DNA from 2 places in the Streptomyces sp. NPDC007896 genome. Region 2 is predicted to be linked to the other one. Evidence: predicted binding sites of a transcription regulator. Region 2 holds the regulator's gene; the other holds the start of a gene.
What was found. The regulator HrcA, encoded in region 2, represses chaperone genes, less so after heat shock. The targets are predictions, from matches to a motif close to TTNGCACTCNGNNNNNCNGAGTGCNAA.

Region 1: the regulator HrcA is predicted to act here: its motif matches at 1,626-1,652, upstream of groL (chaperonin GroEL).

The regions. Positions count from the first base shown of each region.
Region 1 is NZ_JBIBKX010000013.1:192,715-196,864, forward strand. Features, by position in the region: gene groL (chaperonin GroEL) at 1-1,499, opposite strand, end outside; gene ACFZDJ_RS35780 (cold-shock protein) at 1,906-2,112, opposite strand; gene ACFZDJ_RS35785 (MoaD/ThiS family protein) at 2,573-2,848, opposite strand; gene thrC (threonine synthase) at 2,951-4,150, opposite strand, start outside.
Region 2 is NZ_JBIBKX010000001.1:1,067,791-1,071,940, reverse strand. Features, by position in the region: gene ACFZDJ_RS04905 (DUF3097 domain-containing protein) at 232-1,035, opposite strand; partial or broken gene ACFZDJ_RS04900 (MBL fold metallo-hydrolase) at 1,196-1,912, opposite strand; gene hrcA (heat-inducible transcriptional repressor HrcA) at 2,139-3,161, shown strand; gene dnaJ (molecular chaperone DnaJ) at 3,162-4,150, shown strand, end outside.

The DNA of each region.
Region 1 (4,150 bases), on a different contig from region 2:
GCAGAGCGGGTCACCTTCGCCGGGTCGATGATGCCCTCGGCGATCATGTCGACGTACTCACCGGTCGCGGCGTTCAGGCCGTGGCCGACGGGCAGGTTGCGCACCTTCTCGACGATGACGCCACCCTCGAGACCACCGTTGACGGCGATCTGCTTGAGCGGGGCCTCCAGGGCGAGTCGCACGGCGTTGGCGCCGGTCGCCTCGTCACCCGAGAGCTCAAGCTTCTCGAAGACCGAGGAGGCCTGGATGAGGGCCACGCCACCACCGGCGACGATGCCCTCCTCGACGGCCGCCTTCGCGTTGCGAACGGCGTCCTCGATGCGGTGCTTGCGCTCCTTGAGCTCGACCTCGGTGGCGGCACCGGCCTTGATGACGGCCACGCCGCCGGCCAGCTTCGCCAGGCGCTCCTGGAGCTTCTCGCGGTCGTAGTCCGAGTCGGAGTTCTCGATCTCGGCACGGATCTGGTTGACCCGTCCCTGGACCTGGTCGGCGGAGCCGGAGCCGTCCACGATCGTGGTCTCGTCCTTGGTGATGACGACCTTGCGGGCACGGCCCAGCAGGTCCAGACCCGCGTTCTCCAGCTTGAGGCCGACCTCCTCGGAGATGACCTCGCCGCCCGTGAGGATGGCGATGTCGCCGAGCATGGCCTTGCGGCGGTCACCGAAGCCCGGAGCCTTGACGGCGACGGACTTGAAGGTGCCACGGATCTTGTTGACGACCAGGGTCGACAGGGCCTCGCCCTCGACGTCCTCGGCGATGATCAGCAGCGGCTTGCCGGACTGCATGACCTTCTCGAGGAGCGGCAGCAGGTCCTTGACGTTGCTGATCTTCGAGTTGGCGATCAGGATGTACGGGTCGTCGAGGACGGCCTCCATACGCTCCATGTCGGTGGCGAAGTACGCCGAGATGTAGCCCTTGTCGAAGCGCATACCCTCGGTGAGCTCAAGCTCCAGACCGAAGGTCTGGGACTCCTCGACGGTGATGACGCCTTCCTTGCCGACCTTGTCCATCGCCTCGGCGATGAGCTCGCCGATCTGGGTGTCGGCGGCGGAGATGGAGGCCGTGGAAGCGATCTGCTCCTTGGTCTCGACATCCTTGGCCTGCTCAAGGAGGGCACCGGAGACGGCCTCGACGGCCTTCTCGATACCGCGCTTGAGAGCCATCGGGTTGGCGCCGGCCGCCACGTTGCGCAGGCCCTCGCGGACGAGCGCCTGGGCGAGAACGGTCGCGGTGGTCGTACCGTCACCGGCGACGTCGTCCGTCTTCTTGGCGACTTCCTTGACCAGCTCGGCGCCGATCTTCTCGTACGGGTCCTCGAGCTCGATCTCCTTGGCGATGGAAACACCATCGTTGGTGATCGTGGGGGCGCCCCACTTCTTCTCGAGGACGACGTTGCGGCCCTTGGGGCCAAGGGTGACCTTGACGGCGTCGGCGAGCTGGTTCATCCCGCGCTCGAGACCGCGCCGTGCCTCCTCGTCGAACGCGATGATCTTGGCCATGTGAAGTGGTCCTCCCGGACTGGGGTGGATTGCTCCGGACCGCGCTGGCGCCCGCGACGGACGGCCTGCCTGCCCCGTGGTTCCTTGCACCACCTGGCCTGCGGGCCTCGCCGACCCGGTCCTTCGTTATCACTCTCACCTTCAGAGTGCTAACGCCAATGATTAGCACTCGCCCCTGCCGAGTGCAAGCTCCTCCCCTTGATCCGCAGGTGAGAAGGGGCGCGCAACCCGCGCGTCGCGCCGGTGCGCGAGCGGGCCCGCACCGACGGAGCAGACAGCCACCCCGACGGTGCAGACGGCCACCCCGATGGACAGACAGCCACATCTGCGGACAGACAGACCGAAGGGCTCGCACCCCATGGGATACGAGCCCTTCGTCACGTCGAACAGTCAGTCGGCGCGTGCTTCAGCTGGTCGCGAGCCGGACCATGTCCGCCTGCGGCCCTTTCTGGCCCTGCGAGATCTCGAAATCGACCCGCTGACCCTCTTCCAGGGTGCGGTAGCCGTCCATCTGAATCGCGCTGTAGTGGACGAATACATCCGCACCACCGTCGACCGCGATGAAGCCGTACCCCTTCTCCGCGTTGAACCACTTGACGGTGCCCTGAGCCATGCCTAACTCCCCTATTACTGGCCCTTGCACAGGACCGCACTTCGCGGACCCGGGTCAGACCTCACCCCCCAACGGTTGGGGGTGTGCGCCGGAACGCGTCGACCGCGGCTGAATGTATCTGTCCAACTGCCGTCTGCAACAGGTCAATCGGACGAGAATTCCGGGCATGACCGATCGGGAATATACGGAGAATTTGCGAAGATTCAGGGCAAGTCGGGCCCCATAAATGCCATATAAGGCTCAAAAGTGCGGGACACTTTGGCTACTTCTTGCCGGACTTCGGGCGCGAACTCATATGCGCCCGGCATGCAAAGTGGAGCGGCTTCCCCAACTGTACCGCGCTCAACCATGCAGAATTGCCCCCTCCGCTTCTCTCGCGGAGGGGGCAATTCGATGAACTCTCGGTAATTGGCATTACCAAGGGTAACAATCTCACCCTGAGTAACGGCCCACGAGGTGGTCAGCCGCCGGCGACGGCGGGAATGATCGAGACGCCCGCGCCGTCCGGCGTCGCCGTCTCCAGGCCCTGCTCGAAGCGGACGTCGTCGTCGTTCACGTAGACGTTGACGAACCGGCGCAGCTTGCCCTGGTCGTCGAGAACGCGGGCGGAGATACCGGCGTGGTTCTTCTCCAGATCGGCGATGACCTCGCCGAGGGTCCCGCCCTCGGCCGTCACCTCGGCCTGACCACCGGTGTAGGTGCGCAGGATGGTGGGGATGCGGACGTTGACGCTCATTCCTTGTGACCTCCGGTCAGGTAGCGCCCCAAAGGGGCGCGGGGAACTGCGCGACCGGCCCCCACCGGCCCGCAGCGAACAAACAACCCTGCGAGCCAAGCCCTAAGCGAGCCCGGCCTCTCGGAAAGAGTCCAGGTTGGGACGAATGGTCGCCGTCAGCCCCGTACCGGCCACCGCATCCAGCGTCTTCAGACCATCACCGGTGTTCAGAACGACGGTGGTCAGCGTCGGGTCCAGCAGCCCGTTCTCGATCAGCTTCTTCGTCACGCCCACCGTCACACCACCGGCGGTCTCCGCGAAGATGCCCTCCGTGCGCGCGAGCAGCTTGATCGCGTCCACGATCTGCTCGTCGTTCACGTCCTCCACGGCCCCACCCGTGCGCCGCGCGATGTCCAGCACGTACGGCCCGTCCGCCGGGTTGCCGATCGCCAGCGACTTGGCGATGGTGTTCGGCTTCTGGGGCCGTACGACGTCGTGGCCGGCCTTGTAGGCGACGGACACCGGCGAGCAGCCCTCGGCCTGGGCGCCGAAGATCTTGTACGGCTTGTCCTCGACCAGTCCGAGCTTGATCAGCTCCTGAAGACCCTTGTCGATCTTCGTGAGCTGGGAGCCCGAGGCGATGGGCACCACGAGCTGGTCGGGGAGCTTCCACCCCAGCTGCTCGCAGATCTCGTACGCCAGGGTCTTGGAGCCCTCCGCGTAGTACGGCCGCAGGTTGACGTTGACGAAGCCCCAGCCCTCGCCGGCCGGGTCGCCGATCAGCTCGGAGCAGAAGCGGTTCACGTCGTCGTAGTTGCCCTCGATGCCGACGAGCTCGCCGCCGTAGATCGCGGCCATGACGACCTTGCCCTGCTCCAGGTCGTGCGGGATGAACACGCAGGAGCGGAAGCCGGCGCGGGCGGCGGCGGCACCCACGGCGCCGGCGAGGTTGCCGGTGGAGGAGCAGGAGAGGGTGGTGAAGCCGAACGCGCGGGCGGCCTCGATGGCCTGCGCCACGACGCGGTCCTTGAAGGAGTGCGTCGGGTTGCCGGAGTCGTCCTTGACGAAGAGCTTGCCGGCCTCGACACCCAGCTCGCGGGCGAGGTTGTCGGCCTTGACGAGCTTGGTCCAGCCGGGGTTGATGTTCGGCTTGTCGGCGACGTCGGCCGGGACGGGCAGCAGCGGCGCGTAGCGCCAGATGTTCGCGGGGCCCGCTTCGATGCGCGCCCGGAGCTCTTCGGTTTCGTAGGCCGAGAAGTCGTACGCGATCTCCAGCGGGCCGAAACACTCCTCGCAGGCGAAGACCGGGCCGAGCGGCACGCG
Region 2 (4,150 bases):
TGGTGTTCTTCTTCTGCGGGCGAGTGGGGGCTGGTCGCGCAGTTCCCCGCGCCCCTGGGGCATCGGGGCTGCGCCGCGGATCCCTGGCTGTGTGGAGTTTTTCGGCCGCGGGCTGGTGGGGGCTGGGCGCGGAGTTCCCCGCGTCCCTGAAGACCTCGGGTCGTCCGGTGTTCCAGGGCGAAGCCGAGAGCTTGGGGGAGGGTAGGGGCGGAGGGGGCGAGGATCGGTTGGTCAGTGGGGGGCTGTGACGAAGTCGATGAGTTCTTCCACTCGGCCCAGGAGCTCCGGCTGCAGGTCCTTGTAGGAGTGGACGCGGGACAGGATGTGCTGCCAGGCGGCGCCGGTGTTCTCGGGCCAGCCGAGGGCGCGGCAGACGCCGGTCTTCCAGTCCTGCCCGTGGGGGACCCGGGGCCAGGACGGGATGCCTACGGAGGACGGCTTCACGGCTTCCCAGATGTCGATGTAGGGATGGCCGAGGACCAGGGCGTGCTCGCTCGTGACCGACGCCGCGATACGGGACTCCTTGCTGCCGGGCACCAGGTGGTCGACGAGGACGCCGAGGCGGGCGTCCGGCCCGGGCGAGAAGTCCGCCACGATCGCGGGCAGGTCGTCGACGCCCTCCAGGTACTCGACCACGACGCCCTCGATGCGCAGATCGTCTCCCCAGACCCGTTCTACCAGCTCGGCGTCGTGGCGGCCCTCCACGTAGATCCGGCCGGCACGGGCGACCCGGGCCCGCGCGCCGGGGACGGCCACCGAACCGGAGGCCGTGCGGGTGGGACGGACGGCGGTGGCGGAGGGGCGGGTGAGAGTGACCACCCGGCCCTCCAGGAGGAAGCCGCGCGGTTCCAGCGGGAACACGCGGTGCTTGCCGAAGCGGTCCTCCAGTGTCACCGTGCCCGCCTCGCAGCGGATCACCGCACCGCAGAAGCCGGTAGCCGGCTCCTCGACCACCAGGCCCGGCTCCGCCGGAACCTCCGGCACGGGCTTGGGCTTCTTCCACGGCGGAGTCAGGTCCGGAGAGTACTGGCGCATTCGGATGACGATAGGAGAAGCCCGGCGGCGCTCACCGCGACACGCCGAAATCCGACGCGTCGAAACCGGGCGTGGCGGAACCCGGCGTGGCGAATCCGGGCGTGGCGAATCCGGGCGTGGTGAATCCGGGCGTGGTGAATCCGGGCGTGGCGGAACCCGGCACGCCGAAACGCGCGGCCAACGCGTCCCGCTGGGACCGCACGAACCCGGCGTCCACGACCGCCCCGTGACCGGGCACGTACAGCGCGTCCTCCCCGCCGAGGGCGAGCAACCGGTCGAGGGCCCCGGGCCAGCGCGACGGTACGGCGTCGGGGCCCGCCTGGGGCTCGCCGGACTCCTCGACCAGGTCGCCGCAGAACACCACCGTCGGCTCGCCCGGCACCACGACCACGAGGTCGTGGGCGGTGTGGCCCGCGCCCGTCCGCACCAGCAGGACCTCGACGCCGCCGGTCAGCTCGAGATGCCAGGTGCCCCACACGTAATTCCGGGGAAGCACCAGGGTGTCCGCCGCCTCCTCCGCCGCCCGCGCGTCCAGCCCGCACCGCACCGCGTCCGCGTACAGCCCCTCGCGCCCGCACTCGTACACCTCGGCCGAGCCGCCCGCGACGAGGACCTCCGCGCCCGCGAACGCCGCCGCGCCGAAGACATGGTCGAAGTGGGGGTGGGTGAGCGCGAGGAAGGTCACACGGCGGCCGGCGAGCGTCTGCGCCTCCCCGCGCAACCGTGCGCCCTCCGCGAGGCTCGACCCCGCGTCGACGATCAGCGCCCCTCCCTCGCTCACGACCAGCCCGACCGTGCAGTCCCAGACCGGAAGCCGCCGCCGCCCGACCCGCGGCGTCAGCTCCTCCCACCCGGACTCTTCCCAAGTCACCTTCATACGCCGACGCTAGCGCTGAGGGCGTGGACGGTACGACATCGCGGGCAGGGACGGTGTGACATCACGGGACACGTCGGTGTACGTCCGTGCACCTTGCACAAGATCGCGGGGCCGCCCTTGCCGGGGCCGTACCCACCGGCCGTACACTGGGCCGGGGAATGCTGGCACTCGCACGCGCTGAGTGCCAAGCGAGGCGCCGAGGGGTCGACAGCTGGAGGTGTGCGCGATGCTCAGTGAACGCAGGCTCGAAGTGCTGCGCGCCATCGTCCAGGACTATGTCGGCACCGACGAGCCGGTCGCGGTCGGGTCCAAGGCGCTGACCGAGCGGCACCGGCTGGGGGTCTCCCCGGCCACCGTCCGCAACGACATGGCGGCCCTGGAGGACGAGGGGTACATCGCCCAGCCGCACACCAGCGCCGGGCGGATCCCCACCGACAAGGGCTACCGGCTCTTCGTCGACAAGCTCGCCGGCGTCAAGCCGATGACCGCGCCCGAGCGGCGGGCCATTCAGAACTTCCTGGACGGCGCGGTCGACCTCGACGACGTCGTCGGGCGGACGGTGCGGCTGCTCGCGCAGCTGACCCGGCAGGTCGCCGTCGTGCAGTATCCGTCGCTGACGAGATCGACCGTGCGGCACGTGGAGCTGCTCTCCCTCGCCCCTGCTCGTGTGATGCTCGTGCTGATCACGGACACCGGGCGGGTCGAGCAGCGCATGATCGACTGCCCGGCCCCGTTCGGAGAAACGTCTCTCGCGGATCTGCGGGCCCGGCTCAACAGCAGGGTCGCGGGCCGTCGCTTCGCGGACGTCCCGCAGCTCGTGCAGGACCTCCCGGACGCGTTCGAGGCGGAGGACCGGGGTACGGTCGCGACGGTGCTCTCCACTCTTCTGGAGACGCTCGTCGAGGAGACCGAGGAGCGGCTGATGATCGGCGGAACCGCCAATCTGACGCGCTTCGGACATGACTTCCCTCTCACCATCCGGCCGGTGCTCGAAGCGCTGGAGGAGCAGGTCGTGCTTCTCAAGTTGCTTGGTGAGGCCGGGGATTCGAGCATGACCGTGCGAATCGGTCACGAGAACGCGTATGAGGGACTCAACTCCACGTCCGTGGTCTCGGTCGGCTACGGTTCGGGCGGCGAGGCAGTAGCCAAACTCGGCGTGGTCGGCCCGACCCGCATGGATTACCCGGGAACGATGGGAGCGGTACGCGCAGTGGCACGGTACGTCGGACAGATCCTGGCGGAGTCGTAAGTGGCCACGGACTACTACGCCGTACTCGGCGTGCGCCGCGACGCGTCCCAGGACGAGATCAAGAAGGCATTCCGGCGGCTCGCACGCGAGCTGCACCCGGACGTCAATCCCGATCCGAAGACGCAGGAGCGGTTCAAGGAGATCAACGCCGCGTACGAGGTGTTGTCGGACCCGCAGAAGAAGCAGGTCTACGACCTCGGCGGCGACCCGCTGTCCCAGTCGGGCGGCGGCGGTGCGGGCGGCTTCGGCGCCGGTGGGTTCGGGAACTTCTCGGACATCATGGACGCCTTCTTCGGTACGGCGTCGCAGCGCGGTCCGCGGTCGCGTACGCGGCGTGGCCAGGACGCCATGATCCGGCTCGAGATCGAGCTGGACGAGGCGGCCTTCGGGACGACGAAGGACATCCAGGTCGACACGGCCGTCGTCTGCGCCACCTGCAACGGTGAGGGCGCGGCGCCGGGTACCTCGGCCCAGACCTGTGACATGTGTCGCGGGCGGGGTGAGGTGTCCCAGGTCACGCGGTCCTTCCTCGGGCAGGTCATGACCTCCCGGCCGTGTCCGCAGTGCCAGGGCTTCGGGACCGTCGTCCCGACTCCCTGCCCCGAGTGCGCCGGTGACGGGCGGGTCCGGTCGCGTCGCACGCTGACCGTCAAGATCCCCGCCGGTGTCGACAACGGCACGCGGATCCAGCTCGCGGGCGAGGGCGAGGTCGGGCCCGGTGGCGGTCCCGCCGGTGACCTCTACGTCGAGATCCACGAGCTGCCGCACTCCACCTTCCAGCGGCGCGGGGACGATCTGCACTGCACGGTGACCATTCCGATGACCGCGGCCTCGCTCGGCACCAAGGTGCCGCTGGAGACCCTCGACGGTCTTGAGGAGGTCGACATCCGTCCGGGCACGCAGTCCGGGCAGTCGATCCCGCTGCACGGGCGGGGTGTCACGCATCTGCGCGGCGGCGGCCGGGGTGACCTCATCGTGCATGTCGAGGT